Regions from separate parts of the Adlercreutzia sp. St.1H8 genome, predicted to be linked through region 1. Evidence: predicted binding sites of a transcription regulator. Region 1 holds the regulator's gene; the other holds the start of a gene.
What was found. Region 1 encodes LexA, which represses DNA repair genes until DNA is damaged. Its sites were predicted from a motif close to CNAACANNTGTTNG; they were not measured.
Positions count from the first base shown of each region.

Region 2: AC6I0Y_RS09010 (Y-family DNA polymerase) is a predicted target of LexA. The motif match lies at 3,064-3,077, and genes of this name have one in related genera.

Region 1 covers NZ_AP039376.1:1,367,590-1,378,069, reverse strand. Annotated here, with positions in the region: gene AC6I0Y_RS05235 (hypothetical protein) at 1-44, opposite strand, end outside; gene AC6I0Y_RS05230 (hypothetical protein) at 114-383, opposite strand; gene AC6I0Y_RS05225 (hypothetical protein) at 396-740, opposite strand; gene AC6I0Y_RS05220 (hypothetical protein) at 755-964, opposite strand; gene AC6I0Y_RS05215 (hypothetical protein) at 1,412-1,588, opposite strand; gene AC6I0Y_RS05210 (hypothetical protein) at 1,699-2,016, opposite strand; gene AC6I0Y_RS05205 (ParA family protein) at 2,019-2,771, opposite strand; gene AC6I0Y_RS05200 (hypothetical protein) at 3,200-3,661, opposite strand; gene dut (dUTP diphosphatase) at 3,890-4,333, opposite strand; gene nrdR (transcriptional regulator NrdR) at 4,343-4,789, opposite strand; gene lexA (transcriptional repressor LexA) at 5,326-5,964, shown strand; gene hflX (GTPase HflX) at 6,569-7,885, opposite strand; gene miaA (tRNA (adenosine(37)-N6)-dimethylallyltransferase MiaA) at 7,927-8,880, opposite strand; gene miaB (tRNA (N6-isopentenyl adenosine(37)-C2)-methylthiotransferase MiaB) at 8,877-10,250, opposite strand; gene AC6I0Y_RS05165 (stage V sporulation protein S) at 10,318-10,480, opposite strand, start outside.
Region 2 covers NZ_AP039376.1:2,276,014-2,286,493, reverse strand. Annotated here, with positions in the region: gene AC6I0Y_RS09035 (hypothetical protein) at 1-211, opposite strand, end outside; gene AC6I0Y_RS09030 (ATP-binding protein) at 375-1,181, opposite strand; gene AC6I0Y_RS09025 (hypothetical protein) at 1,198-1,659, opposite strand; gene AC6I0Y_RS09020 (helix-turn-helix domain-containing protein) at 1,664-1,906, opposite strand; gene AC6I0Y_RS09015 (helix-turn-helix domain-containing protein) at 1,956-2,198, opposite strand; gene AC6I0Y_RS09010 (Y-family DNA polymerase) at 3,099-4,370, shown strand; gene AC6I0Y_RS09005 (hypothetical protein) at 4,380-4,655, shown strand; gene AC6I0Y_RS09000 (hypothetical protein) at 5,021-5,680, shown strand; gene AC6I0Y_RS08995 (Sip1-related alpha-galactosidase) at 5,753-6,121, shown strand; partial or broken gene AC6I0Y_RS08990 (carboxymuconolactone decarboxylase family protein) at 6,137-6,507, opposite strand; gene AC6I0Y_RS08985 (MerR family transcriptional regulator) at 6,562-6,948, shown strand; gene AC6I0Y_RS08980 (class I SAM-dependent methyltransferase) at 6,945-7,547, shown strand; gene AC6I0Y_RS08975 (YdeI/OmpD-associated family protein) at 7,544-8,104, shown strand; gene AC6I0Y_RS08970 (hypothetical protein) at 8,290-8,679, shown strand; gene AC6I0Y_RS08965 (hypothetical protein) at 8,666-9,106, shown strand; gene AC6I0Y_RS08960 (helix-turn-helix domain-containing protein) at 10,353-10,480, opposite strand, start outside.

The DNA.
Region 1 (10,480 bases):
ACGGTTATCACCGGGCGGCCGAGCCGTCCGCCGCGCAGACCCACTCCTCGCTCAGGCCCTCTCGAACGCGGCGAGCCTCAGGCTGAGCCTGGGCTCCTCCCCTGGCGCCGCCATCACGCGGCCCGCCCGGCCGGCGTGCGGATGCAGGCCCGGGCGACGAGGCCGGCCATCTGCCCGTCGAGCGTCTGCTGCCTCCGGCAGAGGCGCCGCAGGCGTCTGCGCGCCTCGTCGAGCCACCGGCAGTCCGGGATTTCCCAGCTCAGGTGCATCCCGATCATGAGGCGCAGCGTGGCGCGCTCGCTTGCGATGGCGTCCGCCTCGGCGCTCAGGCGCTCGAACCGCTCCAGCTCCTCTGGAGTGAGGAGCACTTTGCTCTCAACCATGCTCGCTCCTCCCTAGCGCCCGATTGTGCCCTCGGCGACCCAGCCATCCCGCCAGTTGCCGTCGGCCTCGCCCACGTGGACGTAGATCCCCCGCCCAGACTCGCCCGTCATGGGGACGACCCAGAAGCCGTCCTCGCCGTTGGCGAGGAGCTGGCACGTCCGCCCCTTCGCGTCCAGGACGGTAGACGACTCGCAGTCGCCCTCGCAGCAGTCGATCTCGTAGCCCTCGAGGGAGACGTCCACCTCCACCCATCCGTCTCCATCGGGCATATGCCCGGATCGCGCCGCCACATAGCCGGCCTTGAGCACGGCCTCGGTCGAATCGACGCGGCGCTGCCAAATCCTGAAGTCACCCATTTTCGTCTCCCTTCTTACTCCGTCGCCTCGCGCAGGGCCTCGACCAGGTCTGCGTGGTAGCTCCCATGCGACCAGTCTCCCGCCGCCTCGTCGTAGCCCCAGGCCACGACATAGGGGTGGTGCGGATTCGCCTGGCGCAGCAGGATCGCCGCCTGGAGGCCGCGCCAGATGACCACGTAGCCCTGCTTGCTCTCGTCCCTGTAGGCAGCCTTCTCGTCGCTCATGTCCTTGATCCTCTCTCGTCTGATCCGCGCCCGCCGGATGCAAGCGCCGCTTGCCTCGGCCTGCCTGCCGAGGGCCCCGCAGGGCCCGCGGGGGTCAGGGGACGCTGCGCGAAGGGCCCCGCAGGGGCCCGCAACCTCCACCAACGCGCCCCTGAGGGGGCGGGATTGTGCGAGGTTTCGCGGGGCGCCCTTGACGCGCGCGGGGCCGGAGGGGAACAGCCTCCCCGGCGCGTGAGGGGAGGAGGGGAGGGGTGCAGGGGAGCCCCGCGGCTCCCCTGCCGGGGGATCCGGGGCGAGCAGCCCCGGAGGCCAGGATCGCCGTGCCGCGACCCACGGGTACGGCCGTACTGCGGTACTGGCGTACCCTGGTACTGGAGTACCGGGGTACGGGAAGCGGCCGCCCGGGGCGCTAGGTCGGGAGACGAGGGCGGAGGCCGCTCGCGGGCGCTACAGCACCCCCGCGAGGGCGAGGACGACGCCCGCCGCGCACGCCTCCACGCCCGCGACCACGGCCAGGGCCTCCAGGACGAAGGCGCGGCGGCCGAGCCTTCGCTCCAGGCCCCCGTCGAAAATGGCAGCTGCTCCCGCGGCGGCAGCCAGCGCTCCGATGACGGAGAGAGCCATCGCATCCTCCTTTCTCGGGGACTCGCGCTCTAACGCGACGGTACTCGGGTATGCCCGTACCGCGATACGGAGTACGGGTATACCGCGGTACGGAGTCGCCTGCGCGGCGGCTACGACTCGCCGAGCCTGCGCGCCGTCTCCAGCTCGTCGGCCAGGTAGGCGTCGAGCGCCTCCATGAAAATCTGGGACTTGGTGAGCCCCTCGCCGCGGCTAGACCACAGGCGCAGGTCGAGCGCGCGGTGGTACTCCTCGGGCATCGTGACGGTGGTCTGGCGCCGCCCCGGCGCGGCGGCGCCGGGCGCCCCCTTGCCGCCGCGCGCTCCCTTGGGCGCGGCCGGGGCGGGCTCGGCGGCGTCAGCGCGGATGAGGCCCGCGACGAGGTCGGCCGTGCCGATGGGGGACTGTCCCCCCGAGAGCGAGCGCGCCATCCCTACCCCACCTCCCCGACGAACTCCGCGGCGAAGGCCTCGTAGTCCCGGAACTTGAGGTTGCGCCGGCCGTCCTTGGCGTGAGACTGCCTGATGCGAGTGGAGTAGACCCCGACTCCTGCCTCACGCGCCAGCTCGGCGATCTCCTCGGCCAGGAGGGCGGGAGACTCGGCCTGGGTCGAGTAGCGGCACACCAGCACCCCGTCGACGGACACGGCCGGGTTGCTGTAGCGGCGGATGGCGTCGACCGTGTCGATGACGCCCTGGAGCCCGCGCACGGACTCCTCCTCGGCGAACACGGGGATGATGACGCGCGTGGCCGCGTTGAGGGCCATGATGGTCATGACCGACAGGTTGCCGGGGGTGTCGACGATGACGTAGTCGTAGGGAGCGCCCTCGAGCAGCTCGCGGAGGCGATACTGCGCCCCGACGTTGGCGACGTCCGAGAGCGTCTGCTCGGCCGCGCCGACGGCGGCTCCTCCGGCGGCGAGGCCCACCGGGGCGCCGCGCACCTCTATGTCCTGGACGCAGTCGCAGAAGTCGTAGCGCTCGGCCACGAGCGCGTGGGCGATCCCCTCCACGGTGGACATGTCCGCCCCCATGGTGGAGGAGAGGCATCCCGGGGAGTGGTCCAGGTCGACGATGACGACTGACTTTCCGGCCTTCGAGAGCTGCCCGGCGAGCTCGCGGGCGGTGGTGGACTTGGCCACTCCGCCCTTGGGGTTGACGATGGCAACCACGCAGGGATCTGCCATGATGGCACCTGCCTTTCCGTTGATTCCGACACGGGTGACAAGCCGCGGAATCCCCGGGTCACAGGGCGATACGAACGTACATTCGTATCCTTGTACCGCCGTACGCCGATACCTCGGTATGGCGGTACGACCATGTGACGGTACGGCAGTATACACGTACCGCCGTACCTACGGGCGGCTTTTAAGCCTCATGTTGGGAAAACGTCGCTGAAGAAGACCTGCGAAGTGTGTGCTTTTCATGGATGGCAGGAAATATTTTTCATCGATCAGGACACGCGGGCAAAAGGGAGGAATAGGTAAAACCCCAGGTCAGGGAAAAACTTTCATTACTTTACATAACATATATTATCGATAATCGATTTATCTCACAGAGGAACGCCAGCACATGAACGTCAATTACTGCCTTTGAGAGGCCTGGGCGTTTACCGCTAGCCCCAGATTGAGGTGCCGGGATCCTTGGCCGCTTCACCAGAACCGACTCCGCCGCCCTGAGGCAGGTCATACGCCTCGTAGAGCGACGACAAGTCGCCGGTCTGAATAGCCTGGATCATAGCCGGCAACACTGACGCCAAGGCGATGGCGTTCAGCGTGAGCGCCAGAGCGCAGACGATGGCGCCCAGCACTGCCGAACGCCGTATGCGCGATGCGTAGATGGCCAGGCCTGGCGCAACGCCCTCAGCGATGACGCGGCGCGTCTTGACGAGAGCCATAAGCGCACATATCACTCCGACGCCGCTCAGCACGACGCCGCCGATCAGAAGCGAGAGCGGCCCCGCTATCGTCGCCACGGTCACAAGTGTCTGAGCTGACTTCAACTGACGCAGTCCGCCATCAGCCGAAGGCTGGTCAAAGGGGGTCTGGGGAGGCTGATTTTGGGCCTCGGTCATCATTTCCTGCCTTCCGTTGAAAAACAGGCCTTCTAACCTGCGGTTTTATAAACGAGGCTCTGAGAGCCGTTCTAAGGCCCTATGTTGTCCTTCCATGGGTAAATACTCATGGAAATGAAGGTTTTTCCTGAGCCCTGGCAGCTTAATATACCATCCGGCATCGAAATGACGATTGCCTCGCTTCGAATTACACGGATGGATCACCGGATTGGAGCCATTCCGTAGGAACTCCTACGAAGAGACGCCGCTGCTTCCGAACCCACCGCTGCCGCGCTGCGTATCGTCAAGCGACTCTACGGTCACAGGCATGACCGCGGGCGCCGCGACGATCATGAGCTGCGCGATACGGTCACCGACGTGAATCTCGAAGGGCTCCTTCAGGTCAAGGTTCATGAGGACGACCTTGACCTCGCCGCGATAGCCGCTGTCGATGAGGCCCGGCGCGTTGACGACGGTAATACCCCGTTGAGCCGCCAGACCGCTACGCGGGATGACAAGGCCCGCGTAGCCTTGCGGGATAGCCATCGCAAAGCCGCAGGAAACAACCGCCCGTTCGAGCGGCCCAAGCGTAAGCGCCTCGGCTGCGCGCAGATCAAGCCCCGCATCTCCTTCGTGGGCATAGCTGGGAAGCTTGTTTGAAAAATCGAACATTTGTATAGGCAAGGGGAGAGGCATGCTGGTTTCCTAAGAAAGATCGTTGAGCGCGCTGGCAAACTCCTCGACGCTCTGGAAGTCCTTGTAGACGCTCATGAAGCGAATGTACGCCACGTCGTCAAGCGGGGCGAGACGCGCCATGACCAGATCGCCCAGATCCTTGGAGCGAATCTCCCCCCTCGGCGAAGCGCTCAGATCGTTCTCTATGCCATTAATGAGGGACTCGATCTGCTGGGGCGTGATCGGCCGCTTCGCGCAGGCACTCAGGAGGCCGCGCATGAGCTTCTGGCGATCGAAGGCCTCAGAGGATCCGTCGGACTTGATGACGATGACGGGATTCTCACCCCGACGCTCATACGTGGTGAAGCGATGTCCGCAGGAAAGGCACTCGCGCCGGCGGCGAATGGCGGCACCGTCATCAGCAGGACGGGAGTCGACCACCTTCGATTCGGGGTGACTGCATACGGGACAGAGCATGGCACTCCTTCAACTTGGATAAGCAGGGTAATAATATAACCTAAGAGCGCCCTCGGGAAGCAGCCTCATCGACGAGCTGATGCTGATTCACCGTATTCTGTCCACAGCGCCAATCGCGCGAGCTTGCGAGAGCTACCGCGCGATTGGCTATGCCGCCCGCGAACGCAGCAACGGGGCGGTCTCGAAAAGGCCTAGAACGGCATGAGGAGCGCGCCAAACGACAACGCGCATCCGATGCCGAGCAGAATGGCCGACTGGCGGCTCGTGAGGCTCGTCGGGTTCTTCGCCTCAGGCTTGCGCGCCGGGGGCTCTGACAGGGCCGGAAACGCTATGATGCGGGCCCGCGCGGCCGCAGTATAAGGCCGGGGCTTGAGCGCGGAGGTACCCGCGACAGGACAACTTCTTTCGCAATTCCTCATTTTTCTTCCTCCCAGCTCTTGCTTAGAACCTTTGTTCGTTGATATAATAGGCCGAACAAAAGTTCATGTCAACAACTACTTCAAACATTTGTTCCTATAGAGTGAAAGGAAGGGATCATGGCCCAGAAGGTCACCAAGCGCCAGCAGGCGGTTTTGGATTGCATCGAGGACTGTATCCGCGAGAAGGGGTACGGCCCCACCGTGCGCGAGGTCTGCGAGGCGCTGGGGCTGTCGTCCCCCTCAACCGTGCACGTTCACCTCAAGGCCCTCGAGGACAAGGGCTACATCAAGCGCGACCCGCTCAAGTCCCGCTCCATCGCCCTCACCTATCACCTTGATCGCGATGACGACGTGGCCAACGTGGCGTCTCCCGCCTTCAGCAAGCTGGTGAACGTGCCCCTCGTCGGCAACGTGGCTGCCGGCTCTCCCATCTTAGCCGAGGAGAACATCACCGACACCATCACCCTGCCTACCGACATCGTCGGAGACTCGCCGTCCTTCCTGCTCTCCGTTCGCGGGGAGTCCATGATCGAAGCCGGCATCAACGACGGCGACTACGTGGTGGTCAAGGAGCAGCCTGTCGCCAACAACGGCGACATCGTGGTGGCCATCATCGATGATGGCGCCACAGTCAAGCGCTTCTTCAAGGAAGCCGACCACATCAGGCTCCAGCCGGAGAACTCCACGATGGATCCCATCATCACAACTGATTGCTCCATTGCCGGCAAGGTCGTCGCAGTCTTCCGACGCCTCTAGCGAGAACCTCTGGCAAAGCATAGGCAGCGCCAGGATGACGCGAAAACGCGCAGCCAGAGCAGAAAAACGGGAAGAGGGGAGTGATGCCACCGCGGCGCCACTCCCCTCCCCTTTCATCTCGCTGCCTGCCGTCTGCTCACGTTCGCGCCGCTCACGCCTGGCAGACGAGGTGCGGGGAGGCAACGACGGCGGCTCCCCTATCTGCGAGGTGCGCGTCGCCCAAGGACGTGAGCCAAGCGCGCCCCGACGAGAGGGTTCCCAAGGGCCTACGGCTCAGCTCCCCCTCCCTGACGAGAGGGGCACCTAGCGTGGACGCGGGCCTATCACCCCCCCCCCCGACGGAGGAAGGCTCCAAGAGCCTGCGCCTCGATCCCCCGTGACGAGAGACTGCCCCAAGAGCCTACAGCCCGTCCCCCCTGACGAGGGAAGGCTCCCCAAGAGCCTGCGGCGCGCCGAACATCCTGCTCGACGGGGGAAGGCTCTCAAGAGTGAGGGCTAAGCGCCCCGACGAGAGGGACACACCCCAAGGACGCAGGCTCAGCACATCCGCCTCCCTCCTGGGAGCATGCGCACCCCTCCCCAGGCCGCCTCGGGCCGCCCTCCCCTACGCGCCCTCTACGCAAAAGGGCTCGAAGACGCCGGCGTAGGCCGGGCCCACGAGCAGCACAAGGCGCGTGCCGGCCTCCTCATGCGTCTCGGAGACGATATGACAGCGCTCGTGGGCCACCGACACCAGATCCCCGCGCTGATAGGGGATGAGCACCTCCAGGTGCGCGTCAGCGGCGGCTGCGGCCTGGGCGATGCGCTCGACGAGCTCGCCTGTCCCCTCCCCCGTCTCAGCCGACACGCGCAGGGCCAGCGGATAGCGGCCCTCCAGGGCGGTGCGTGCCTCCCCGTCGAGCAGATCCACCTTGTTGAACACCTCGAGGCGCGGGATGTCCTGGGCGCCTATCTGGTCGAGCACCTCCTGGACGGCCTCGATCTGACCCTCATACTCCGGCGACGACGCATCCACCACATGTAGGATCAGATCAGCCCCCGTGATCTCGTCAAGCGTCGACTTGAACGCCTCCACCAGCGTGGTCGGCAGCTTCTGGATGAACCCGACCGTATCGGTGATGGTGATCTCCCGGCCCTCAGGCAGCTCGAACTTGCGGGTGGTGGAGTCGAGCGTGGCGAACAGCTTGTCGTAGCTGAGCACGTCAGCATCGGTCAGGCGGTTGATGAGGCTCGACTTCCCTGCGTTGGTGTAGCCGGCCAGCGCCACCTTGAACATGCCGCTTGCATAGCGGCTCTCGCGCTGGACGGCGCGCACCTCGGCCAGGTGAGCCAGCTCGCGCTTGATGGAGGTGATGCGCTTGCGCACCATGCGGCGGTCGACTTCGAGCTGGCTCTCGCCCTCGCCGAAGCGCGACCCCACGCCGCCTCCCATGCGGTTGGAGGCCAGGTGCGCCCACATGCCGCGCAGACGCGGCAGCAGGTACTGGTTCTGGGCCAAGCGCACCTGCAGGCGGCCCTCCTTGCTCGTGGCATGGAGGGCGAAGATGTCGAGGATGAGCGCCGTGCGGTCGATGACCTTCACGTCCCGTCCCACGATCTTCTCCAAGTTGGACTGCTGGGACGGCGTCAGCTCGTCATCGAATATGACGAGGTCGGCAGCGTGGGCGCGCGCCAGATCGGCGATCTCCTCAGCCTTGCCGCTTCCCACGAACGTGCGCGGGTTGGGTGCATCGAGCCTCTGGGTGGTCACGGCCACCGTCTCGGCGCCGGCGGTGTCGGCCAGCCGCTCCAGCTCGGCCAGAGACGAGGCTAGGGGCCACTTGAGCCCCGGCCGCTCGACGCCGACGAGGACGGCGCGCTCGCGCCGCTCCTCGGCGAGGGTCTTCGGCCCCCGCTCGATCACCGATTCAAACTCAGTCATAGGCGTTCCTCTCAAAACCGCCCGAAGGCGGGGTGCGACCGCTACGATGGCAAGGGCTCCGCCAAGCGCTCGAGCTCCCCCTCGATGGCCTCCAGCGCCGCGCGTGCGATGGCGGGGGCATCCCCAGAGTCGGCATCGACCCAGCGGACGCGCGCATCCTGCCGAAACCACGAGCGCTGTCGCTTCGCGTAGCGACGCGTGGCCGTCTTAATGGCCTCCACAGCCTCGGAGAGGGCACAACGTCCCTCCAGGGCCTCTACGATCTCCTTGTAGCCGATGGCCTGCGGCGCAGTGACGCCCGCGCGAAAGTCGCCCTCCAGGAGCCCCCGCACCTCCTCAACGAGCCCCGTGGTCACCATCGCGTCAACCCGGCGGTCGATGCGCTCACGCAGAAGGGCTGGATCCACGGCCAGGCCCACGAACACGGCGGGAACCGCCTGGGGCAGCGTCGCCAGGTTGCGCTTCTGCTCGGCATACGACCCACCCTCGGCCAGAAGCTCGAAGGCCCGCGCCACGCGCCGCACGTTGTTCGGATGAATCACCGCAGCACTCGCCGGGTCGACTTCCCGCAGCCGCTCCCAGAGCGCCTGGGCACCCCGCTCGGCGGCAAGCGCCATGCACCGCTCGCGCACGGGGTTTTCCACCTGCTCACCCGCCGGGAAGTCGTAGGCATCCACTGCCGCGCGCACGTAGAGCCCCGTCCCGCCGGCCAGCACCGGATAGGCGCCACGCCCATCGATGGCCGCGAAGCACGCGCGGGCGTAAGGCTGGAAGAGCGCCGCGGAATACGGCTCGCCCGGATCCACCAGGTCGAGCCCGTGGTGCGGCACGCGGCGCTCGCCCACGGGGATCTTTCCCGTGCCGATGTCCATGCCGCGGTAGACCTGCATGGAGTCCGCGCTTACCACCTCACCCGGCAGGGCCAGGGCAAGCTCCTGGGCGACGTCGGTCTTGCCCGACGCCGTCGGCCCCACCACGCAGACGACGGGCCTCATGGGCGCGCCACGCCGCCGTCGGCCACCGTGCCGGCCAAATACCACGTGCGTGCTTCGTCCACGCGGACGGGCACCACGGCCCCCACCAGCTCATCGACGCTTCGGCCCTCGGGCAGCGGCGCGTGGACGGTCTGGTTCTTGGGGCTCTTGCCCGCAAGCATGGCCCCATCGCGCTTGGAGACTCCCTCCACCAGCACGTCAACCACCTTCCCGAGCTCAGCCTGGTTCGCCTCGTAGGCGCAGCGCTGCACGGCCTCCACAAGGCGGTCGAAGCGCTCCTGGATCACCTCGCGCGGCGTGTCGTCGACCAGCTTCGCCGCCGGCGTTCCCTCGCGCTTGGAGTAGATGAAGGTGAACACCTGGCTGTAGCCCACCTCCTCCACAAGCGAGAGCGTCTGGAGGAAGTCCTCCTCAGTCTCGCCGGGGAACCCGACGATGATGTCGGTGGAAAGCGCAATGCCCGGACACGCCTCGCGCAGCTTGGCGATAAGCCCGAGGTAATGCTCGCGCGTGTAGCGGCGGTTCATGGCCGCCAGAATACGGTCGGAACCCGACTGAGCCGGCAGGTGCAGCGCCGGCATGAGCGAGCGCAGCGTGCCGAAGCGGGCGATGACCTCGTCGGTGAGGTCCTTCGGATGGCTCGTAGCGAAGCGCAGCCGCTCGATGCCCGTGGCATCTACCGCATCGAGCACGTCCACGAAGCGCGGCTCGCCATAGAGATCGCGCCCGTAGGAGTTCACGTTCTGGCCGAGCAGCGTGATCTCGCGCACGCCAGCCTCCACGTAGCCGCGCGCCTCCTCGGCGATGTCCTCGAGCGTGCGGGACTTCTCGCGCCCGCGCACATAGGGCACGATGCAGTACGAGCAGAAGTTGTCGCAGCCTACGGTGATGGGCAGCCAGGCGGCCCAGGAGTGCTCGCGAGCCGTCGGCAGCGTCGTCGGGAAGTCCGCGGAGGACTCGAGCACCTCCACATGGTGCGCGCCATCGGCGACGGCAGCAGAGAGAAGGCCCGGCAGCGAGCCGAGGTTGTGGGTGCCGAACACCACGTCAAGATGGGGAAGCTGCTTGGTGAGCTTCTCGCCGTCGCGCTGGCCGATGCAGCCCCCCACCGCGACGATGCGCTTGGAAAGCGGCGTGCCCGCGCGCAGCGGCACGTTCTTGAGCGAGGCGACCTGCCCGTAGAGCCGCACGTCGGCAGCCTCGCGCACGCAGCAGGTCATGAAGACGACGATGTCAGCCTCCTCGATGGTCTCGACCATCGAGGCGCCCAGCCCCTCGAGCATGCCCGCGATGCGCTCGGAGTCATGCTTGTTCATCTGGCAGCCGAAGGTGTGGATGCAGAAGGTCATCCGGTCGAAGGTAGGAGTCATGAGGTCCTTTGGGGTCGGAGGTATGGGAAGGCGCGTCGCGCGAGCGGCTCCCCGGCACGCCGGGCGCCTACGAGCGCGTCTCTCCCCCATCAGCGGTGCCGCGCAGGTAGCGAGGCTCCACGGCGAAGCGGATGGCCGTGCGGTACTCGCCGTCGATGACGATGTCGGCGAAGGACGGCACGCACATGATCTCGATGCCGATGGGCGAGAGGAAGCCGCGGGAGATAGCG
Region 2 (10,480 bases), 910 kb from region 1:
AGACGACTCCCTGGCGGATGCCCCAGTTGCCCTGCTTGAAGAAGTCCTGGAGGTCCTGCATCGTGAAGCAGCGGTCGAACTCGTAGGGGTACTCCTCCATCCAGGGGTCGTCCTGCCAGTCGAAGCCGCCCCTCTTGAGCCAGCCGTTCTCCTGGCACTTCGCCTCAAGGGACTCCTGCTCCTCGGGCGTGACCGGTGCCATGTTGAACATCGAGACCTCCTAATGGGTCGTTGTGCGTGTAAAGGCAGCGACGGGAGCGCCGCTGCCCGTTTCCCTATCCGTTGCGTTTCGGCTGCCCGCGCAGCCCGTCGCCTCGACGAATTAAATGACCGTTTCTGAGATCGTTGAGGCGGCGTTTCCCGACTTGGTGCATCTAGGTCTCGCTAAGTCCCGCCTCCACCAAGTACACACTTTTCCGTCTCGGCAATGTGACCAACCTGCACGTCTCCTTGAGTCGCTCGGTGATGGCGACGGCGCTCTCGCGCTCTCCGGCGCGCGACATCCTGCGGCAGAGCTCGTCTGGGGTGTACTGGGAGGTGATGATCGTGGGCTTCATTGCCTCGTAGCGGTCGTTGATGATCTGGAAGAGCGTGGTCATCACCCAGGAGTTCGCGTTCTCTTTGCCGAGGTCGTCGATGATGAGCACGTCGCAGGAGGAGAACCTTGCGGCTCCCGCCTTGGCGTCCCCGTCGAAGCTCGCCTTGACGTCGTCGAGCATCGCGATCGAGGTGGTGAGCACGGTCCTGTAGCCGGACGCCACGAAGGCCTTGGCGAGGGCGGACGCGCTGTGGCTCTTCCCGGCGCGGGAGGGGCCTGTGATGTAGAGGCCGACGGAGGGCTCGTCGTTGAACGAGTTGAGGTATCGGGCGAGCTGGGGCCGCTCGACCTCCGCTCCCAGGAAGCGCTTCTTGATCCCGCTCCTGGCATAGGCCTGCTCAAGCTCGCGTGCGGCCCTTTCCTCCTGTTCCTTGCGCGCGAGCTCCTCGGCTTGTCGCGCGCCGTCGCACGTGCAGGACACGCAGCTGATCCATAGCAGGTGCCCTTCTCGCCCCTCGATGCACAGCGGCTCCATCGGCTCCCCGCAGTACTCGCAGTGCTTGGGCTCCGGGTCGGTGAACTCGAATCCTGCCTCCCGTGCCTGTTCTGCCGTCATGAACGGGCTCATGCTCTTGTTCGCCATATCGGCTCCTTTTCTTTCAATCGAGTTTGCTTTCAGATTTACTTTTAAGGTGCCAACTTGGCACCCGTTCGCCGGACACCCCGTCACCCGTTGCCGCCGTTTCGCCCGACAGGCTGTCAGGGGGTGGCAACTTGTCGGGGGTAGCGCAGGGAAACTCCCTGGCCACGTGATCGGACAGCGTATAGGCGCGCGTGCTCACGCCATCGAGGGGCGCGTCGGGATCGAGGTCAACGAGGACCCCTCTCTCAACCAGGGAGCCGATCGCCCGCGTGACAGAGCGCTCGGAGATGCCGAGATAGCTGGCCGTTCCGGCGCGGCTCTCGTAGAAGGTGCCACCGTTCTTGCAGAACCCGTATGCGCGCGCGAACACGAGCAGCTCGACTCCCTTCAGGTCGAGCGCCCTCCACATGAAGGGGTGCACGACGAGGAAGGAGTCGGGCCCCCTCGGGGCACCGGCTTTCGATCTGCTCTTGGGCATGGCGCTACCTGTCGCTTGCGAGGACGTAGTTTCGCTGCACCCATGCGATGAGCTCCTTGCGCAGGACGATCGAGGTTCTCTTGAAGCCCTTGAGCCTGCGGAGGGGGAACGGGTCGTCGGCTCTTTTCGCGAGCTCGTAGACCCTAGTCTTCGAGATGCACAGGAGCGCGGCCGCCTCCTGCACGCTGTAGAAGTCCTGCACGGCTACCTTCTGGGGCTTTACGCTGTCTATCTTTGGATTGGACATGTCAGTTTTCCTGTTCTCACTCTGAACAGTGGAGGTGTTCCGACAGTCTCTACCGCGCCCTCGATGAGCGTTCGTCAAGGAGACGCTCATAGCTTTCTGGCCTGATTCTGACGAGGCGTCCGATGTGAACCGCCTCAAGATCGCCCTCGCGAACCATCTTGTATACCATCGCGTCGGAAACGCTCAGCCTCTGCGCGATGTCCTTTGGGGTGAGAAGTCCGACCGGCTCGGGCTTTTGCTCCTCATTTGCGTGTTCCATGTCTCGCTCAATGCTTCTGAAGTCTTGTGGCATATGCGGCCTCCTGGTCTTGACTGAGAGCGTTCTCGGGCTGCCCAGCCTCTGGACTGTACCGGGGATGTTTGCACCTGCCCCATGGCTTCGCAAACGAGAATTCCCGAGTTAGTCCCGCTAAGTCCCGCTCTGACAAAACCTTCACATCTGAAGGAGGCGCCGTCGTCGCACCAATCCTGCTCGATTAACAAAAAAGCCCCGACTCTCGTCGAGGCTGAAGCGGGTGGATATGGGCGGTGACTTTATCGGCGCGGCATGGCCCGTGGCTCGATCGGCCAGACGCCTCGGCGTATCAGGCTTGGTATCCGATATGCGTTTCTCATCTTGGCAATCACTTTCAAACGGTCTGTATTCCCCCGGGTCTGACGACTCCTTGAGGGGAGCGGGATCGGCGCTCCTGCGCCAACTACAGGGTACCCCAGCAGGGGTGCGAAAATGAGCATACGTGGGACATGCTGACGTATTGTTATTGCTCGAATACGTGCTCTCTCCCGAGGACGGACTCTCAGTTCGGCCTGTCCGACAGTTTACAGGAGCGGGAGGTCATGTTGCCGTACTTCACGGTGAAGATGTCGTACGCGTTCTTGGGCATGGGTTCTCCTAATCCGTCATGCTCATTATCAAGATTATGCGAGCTTGTAGATGTGCTTCCATGGGACATGGATGAAATCACGGGTCGATGCAGAAATTGTATCGCTACGAGGATTCGACTTCGTTTTTTGCGAAGAAATACCAGTTCAGACATACGTGGACAATTTGTCCACGTTGATCTACCCGCGCTCCGCTTGCATCCCACGCGAGAAACTCCACAATCTGTTCGATTGACGGCAGGTGCGAAAAGTCGGTGTATATTAAATCCGTTTATCGAACAAATGTTCCTAATTTATAACGGAGGTGAAAATGCGCGACAGAGCGATGCTGCACATCGACATGAACGCCTTCTACGCGTCCGTCGCGCAGCACCTCGACCCGAGCCTGCGCGGCAAGCCCGTGGTCGTCGCGGGCGACCCGGAGAAGCGCAGTGGCATCATCCTCGCCAAGTCCAGGCAGGCTAAGGCGGCGGGAGTTAAGACGGCAGACGCGATCTGGCAGGCGAAGCAGAAGTGCCCCGGCCTCATCATCGTGCCGCCGGACTACGCCGCCTACAAGCGCTACTCGAAGCTCGCGCGGCTGCTCTACTACGAGTACGCCAACCAGGTGGAGCCGTTCGGGCTCGACGAGTCCTGGATAGACGTGACCGGGTCCCTTCACCTCCTCGGGGGCGACCCGATGCTCATCGCACAGGAGATCTCCGAGCGCGTTAAGGAGGAGCTCGGGCTCACGGTCTCCGTCGGCGTCTCCTGGAACAAGGTTTTCGCCAAGCTCGGCAGCGACACCGACCCAGGCGACGGCATCATCGAGATCACAAGGGACAACTACAAGGATCTCGCGTGGCCCATGCCCGCCTCCGAGATGATCTATGTGGGACCTGCCACCATGAGGAAGCTCCATGCGGCGGGCTCCGAGACCATAGGCGACCTCGCCCAAGCAGGCGACTACTTCCTGAAGAACCGCTTCGGCAAGATAGGCTTCATGCTGCGCTCCTTCGCGCGCGGCGAGGACATGAGCCCCGTGCGCGTGATGGACCCTAAGCGTGCAGACGTGGACTACGTCATCAAGGGCATCGGCAACGGGCTCACCGCGCCTCGCGACCTGGTTTGCGAGGCCGACGTCAAGGCGCTCGTCTGGCTGCTCTCCGAGTCCGTGTCCCAGCGCCTGCGCGAGTCCCTCTTCCGGTGCGGGACGATCGCGGTGGGAGTTTGTGCCCACGACTTCACCGGCTACTCGCGCCAGCGCACCCTGCGCGTGCCGACATGCCTCGCGAGCGACATAGCGAACATGGCCATGGAGCTGATCCGCGAGAACCAGCCGCTCGACGAGTGCCATGCGATCCGAGCCATCCATGTGAGGACCTCCAACCTCGTGACCATGAGGGAGCCGCTCCAGGTCGACCTCTTCGGGGACGCCGAGGAGGTCCTGAAGCGCGAGAGGCTAGACCTCGCCGTAGACGAGCTGCGCCGCAGGTTCGGGAACAAGTGCGTGCACCGCGCAGTTGAGCTCACCGACGAGGTGATGGGCACCCTCGATATCAAGCGCGACAACACCGTCCACCCCATCGGGTTCCTGAGGTAGGAGGGAGCCATGGTCCAGGGCATCAACGGAAGGGTGAAGCGCTGCGTCAGCGTGACGATGCGGGTCGACGAGGACGGGCGCATCCGGCCGCTTTCCATCCAGTGGTACGACGGCAGGACCTACCCGATCGACCAGGTCTACTCCGTTTGCCGCCGTTCGTCCAAGCGGGTCGGGGGCGACGGGCTATGCTACACGGTCAGCATCGGGGGCTCGAAGAAGCAGCTGTACTACGAGGATCCGCGCTGGTTCGTTGAGGAGATCGTGGCGGACGACGTTCCCGCCTGAAGCTCGCTTTACTCGAAATAACGCCAGTTCAGGCCTACGTGGACAATTTGTCCACGTGGTTCCCCATGCCTTCTCCGGCATCGATGGCGCGTTTCCCTATGACCTCCTGGCGCATGCACCGCCCTGCCCCGCCTCCAGTCCAGTCACTCTCGCATGGAACCCGGCGCACGCCGCAAGGCGCGGACATCCTGCGCAAAACCCGCACAAGCTCAGGCTGCTCGCACCCGAGCTGGTGCAGGTTGCGGCCTTAAGGCCTTTGCGAAGATGCCGCTTTCCTCCTTGCGGCTTGCCGGAACCGCATGCCGTCTCCTGGCCACGAGGCGGTCGCACAGGGCGGCCGCCGCACCGAAAGGGAGGACATCAAGATGGGAAACCGAGCCGTCATCACCACGCCGGAAAAGGTCCTGGCGCTCTACCTTCACTGGAACGGAGGACGCGATACGGTCGAGCCGCTCCTAAAGTACTGCGAGCTTCAGGGGTACCGTCCCCCGAGCACCGACTCCTACGGATGGGCGCGAATGGCCCAAGTAGTGGGCAACTTCTTCGGAGGCTCCCTCAGTCTCGGCATCGACCGCTTCGACCGACTCGGCGACCAGGGCGACAACGGCGTCTACGTCATCGACGGATGGAAGATCGTCGACCGCATCGAGCTCGACTACGACGAGGACTGGAACCCGGTCGGTTGGAAGCAGATCGACCCGTCCCGCGAGGAGTCCTACCACGACTTCGACGAGATGCTCCACGCCTTCGACGCCGCGATGCCCGAGGCCTTGAGGCTCGGTGCCTTCCTCGACGCCGAGGAAATCCCGGTCTCTGGGGTGCGCGTCGGCGACAAGGTCTGGATGCGCGAGTACGAGAACGGCTACAAGCTCTTCGAGGTCGCAGGCTTCGGCGACGGAAGGCGCAACGGACAGGACATGACCGGCGTGCCCTGCGTCAAGCGCTACGGCCACGACGGCGATTGGTCCTGGAACATCAACAACTACGTGCGCGAGGACACCTGCCGTATAGCCCCTAGAAGCTAGCATCCACGGCCGTCGGCTCTCACGAGTCGGCGGCCTCCAGAACTTCGAACATCGCAAGGAAAGGAACGCATCATGGGATACAGAAGCGAAGTCAGGATAGCCACCACCCGCGACGGTTACGACCTCATGTGCGACCGCATCGACTTCATCAGCTCGGGTCTTAACAGTCTTCCGCTCATGGGTAGCAATCGCCGACCGGGCTTCTTCAAGGAGGAGGGAGGATGCGTCGTGTTCGGCTGGGACGGCATCGATTGGTGCGTCGGTCTCTTCTGCGACGTTACCAACGTGGAAGAGGCGCTCGGCGAGCTCGACGAGCAGGGGATCCCCTACGAGTTCTGCCGCATAGGCGAGGGCTGGGACGACGTCGAGTTCCGCACGAACGGCGACAATGAGGACCTCTCGATCCACGTCGAGCCCTCCGTCGCCATAGAGGTCTTCTGACCTCTATGGCACGTCTCAGTCTATCTTATGGATTATGCCTCTTGCTGCGCTGATCGCGTTCAGGACTCTCGGGAATCCTACATACGGGATGAGCTGTACGAAGGTCTCGATGACCTGTTCTACCGTCAACCCTGCGTTTCGCGCACCGCGTAGTGCACCTTCAGCTGAGGCTCGCAGGCTCCCTGCGTACAAAGGCTCGCGATGGTAGCGAGCTCACGGTCGCGTAGGGAGAGGCCCTCGCGCGCATAGATGTCTCCGAAAGCGAACTCGATGATGTACCTGCCGACATCGGGTGCGATATCTTTCAGTGAATCTACCACCTGTGCTCCGCCCTCTCCATCGACCCGCTGTAGGAGCTCCAAGCCCCTCTCGTAGCGCTCGTTCATGTGCTTTCCTTCCTCTTGATCCGAATATGTGAGCTAGATGCTAGAATCTGAACCATGGTTGAGGTCAAGGAGGATCTTTTGAAGATCGGGGATTTCTCGAAGCGAACTGGACTTCCCGTGAGCACCCTGCACTTCTACGAGCGCAAAGGGCTTATCTCGCCAGAGAGGAACGCATCTGGCCATAGAGAATACGACGAGGCTGACCTTGCCTGGATCGCCTTCATCGAGCGTCTGAAGGAAACCGGGATGCCGCTTGCGCAGATCAAGCGATATGCGGACTTGCGTGCAAAGGGTGATTCAACGCTCGAAGAGCGGATGGCCATGCTGGTCAGCCATCGGGAGAGCGTCATCGCCACGATTTCCAAATGGCAGGAGAACCTCGACCATCTTGATAAGAAGATAGAGTTCTACGAGCATGAGATCAAGAGCAGTTGCAAATGAGCCTTAACAAGTACATAGCAAAGCAGTTCGCCAATCCACGGGGAACAGGCGGACGTATCGTGATGGCCGTCATGAATCGTCAGAACGCGCAGATGTACGAAGTGACCGAGAGGCTTCTTCGTCCTCAGGCTGGCGACACCGTCCTCGACATAGGTTGCGGCAACGGTGTCATGATGGGGAGGGTCGCTCGCAGGTGCGATTGCCGCCTGATCGGTACGGATATCTCTGGCGATGTCCTGAAGTCCGCCAAGCACAGACTGAAAGGTAAGAACGTCGAGCTTCTCTGCTGCCCCGTGGATGATATGCCGATTGAAAACGCAACGGTCGACAAGGCTCTGACCATTAACACGTTGTACTTCTGGGAGGACCTGGCTTCGGGCTTCGTTGAAATCGCCCGCGTGCTCAAGCCCGGCGGCCTCTTTATCGGCACCCATTACACGAACCAGTCCCTCGAATCCTATTCGCATACCCAGTTCGGTTATAGGATGCGCGCAGAGAGTGAGATCCTCTCGGCAGCGCAGAATGCGGACTTTGCGGTTGAGGTCCAAACCATTATGGGCGGGAAAGCGTATTGTGTCGTATGCAGGAGGCAGTCATGAGCGAAGAGCTGCGATTCACTGATAGAGACGAGTTTAGACACTGGCTGAGCGAGAACGCCGTATCCGACGAAGGCGTCTGGCTCATCTTCGGCAAAGCGGGAGGGCCTGAGACCCTCAAGGCGTCCGAGGCGCTTGAGGAGGCGCTCTGCTACGGCTGGATCGATGGGCAGATGCAGAAGATAGACGACGTATCCTATCGCAAGTACTTCTCTCAGCGTAGGCCCAACAGCAAATGGTCCGAGAAGAACAAGAAGATCGTCGCAGATCTTGAGAAACGTGGGCTTATGACCGAGCATGGTCGTGTGAAGATCGAGGAGGCGAAATCGAATGGTCAATGGGAAGCCCCGAAGCCTCCCAGTATCACCGAAGAGGACATCGGGCGGGTCGCGCAGATTCTTGAGCCCTACGAGACGGCGCACGCGAACTTCCTCGGCATGTCGCCTTCGGTGAGAAAGACCTACACAAAGGCATACCTGGATGCCAAGACCGATGCCGGTCGAGAGAAGCGACTCGCTTGGATGGTGGACAGGCTCAACCAGAACCTCAAACCGATGTAAAACGGCAAGGAACGCCAGTTCAGGCCTGCGTGGACAATTTGTCCACGCAACTTTTCGTCTCCCTGATTCTGCCGTACTCGGCAGACGTCCGCGCTTCCCGCAAGTGCTTTTTCACCCTTGTGGGAAAATGTTCCTACAACAGCGCGCGAGCGAGGATGCGCTGGGAGAGGTTGGCGAAGAAGCAAGTGCCAGACATCAGATGCAAGAAGTTCTCGGACATCCTGAAAGCCAAGTCCGACCACTATCCGTACTCAGACAGATATATCGCTGAGGTTCACGACTCAAAGGACAAGACCAGCCGAACCGAGCGCGAGCACATGGTCGAGTGGTTCAAGTCCAACGAGACGAAGGGCTTCGGATCGTATTCGCGGCAGGCGCCGAACCAAAGCGCGCGCCGCTGCTACAACAGCCTCATGAACGCAGCCTCCATTCTCTGGATCGCAGAGGCAGTGGGGATTGACGAGCTCACGGTGCGACGCGCATACGAGGCTGCTGTAGCTGCCGGTGACTATCGCCGCGCATGCGGGGCAATCCGCAAGATCATCACGTGGGACATGATCTATGCGCTTGCATAAGACATGTCAAGGATTCGCGCTTTTTATTGCGTGGTTCAATGGCATTTGCGCCACAGTTTGCGGTCTCCTGATGGCATTGAGCGCCGTCGCGGAATTGCCGCTTTCTTGGAACGTCCTCATGCCCGTTTCGATCTTGAATCCGTTGCCCATCCCAACCTTTATGAAGGAAGGTTTCCTCTGGGCGGGTGTTGCGCTTGTGATCGTGAACGGAGTTCCGAATATATGCGCCGTCGTTGAACGGCTAAGAAAGAAAGAGAAAAGCTTCTGTTTTTGGGGCCTTGTTGCCGGTTGCGTCCTGGTGCTTTGGACGACATTTGAGCTGGCCTTCATACCCAACGTCATCTCGGTCGCCTATCTGGTTCTAGGTATCGCCCAGCTGTACTCGAACCTATTGCTCAGGAGAGATGCTGCCAGCGTTGTCGATTGAGCAAAACTGAGTTTTATCTCCAGGTCAGGGCCACTGCGCCAGTTTGGCGCAGTGGTGGTTTCCTCAAGCACACTTGCGTGTTTCTCTTTGCTTGTATATAGGGTGTCGAATAATTCTCAGGCGCTTTTAGCCTACGAGGCTCAGGAGGTGGCTGCGAATGGGTTGCTGGACTAAGGGCGAAGGATCTATTAAGCCAAGACTAGCCGTCAAATAAAACGTGTAGTATCCCAGCTTTCAGGCCATCAAGTATGGACTTCGCTCAAAAATGAGTGAACTCAATCTGAACTCACTTTGAACTCAGGGTTTCGCGTTTCTGCTGGTCAGGAATTTACTCACAAGGTCTGTTTTTATTCCTGAACTATTCCCGTCGCGTAAATTTTCGGAGGTTCGAGATGACGAGCCTGAAATCCTGAACTCAAAACATGCCCAGATACAATAAAATCCCAGTTCAGAGAACTAGGATTTGCTTCTTAGATTTATTCCAGGCTCTAAGCCCTTTTCGCCTTCTTTGAAGTGAGTTCAAAACGATACTGAAATCAGTGAGCAAGGATTGGACGATGAAGCACGAGACGGAAACAACAGTGCCCATAAAACAAGAAAACCCACTTGACACAATCGAGTGGGAGTAAGCCGATAGGGCTTTGACCTGCACTTTTGAGTGCCGCACTGTGCCTCTGAGTTTCGTTTCGTACGAGAGTTACGGCAAAGCCACCAGCGACATTGGTGAGTAAATCCGATTATCGAGCCTCCGTTCCCGTGTTGGGACGGGGGCTTTTTCTTCGCCTTTTTACTCCCTTTCACCTGCGATTTCGCTATTTACTCCCCGTGTTTCAAGACAGCAAGGCATTGGGCGGTATTCGGAGGAATGGGAGTAAGGATTTATCCCAAGTGAGTGGACGCGCTGTTTTTGTCCCCGAGGGCGAAACGTGGCCGTTTCGGGGTCCGTGAAACTCAAATCGAACTCAACGGGCTTTTCGGCGGTCTACGTATGGCGTTTTCCCAGATGGTTAACGGGGAGTAAAGAATCTCGCCATCTCAATGGAAACGGGAGTAATCAGGGGAAATGCCGCGGTGTACTGCCGTGTGCCGCCGTGTAAGCCACCGCGTCGTTTACTCCCCAGGTGCGCCGAAAATGCCTTTGCATGCAATGGGGAGTAAAAACTCAGCATACTCAGGTGCGAGCGGCGCTCACCGCCTAGCTTGGCGTCCTGATTCGGTTGCGTTGATTGCGAAATGCGGAGAGCCGCTACAGCGAGGCTTTCCAGTCCTCGTACTCGTCGACGTCGATCTCGCCGTTCTCGACCTGCGCGCGCTTCTCTGCCCACAGCTCGATAGCCATCGCGGTTTTGGGCGCGTGCGGCGCCTTGGGGTTCA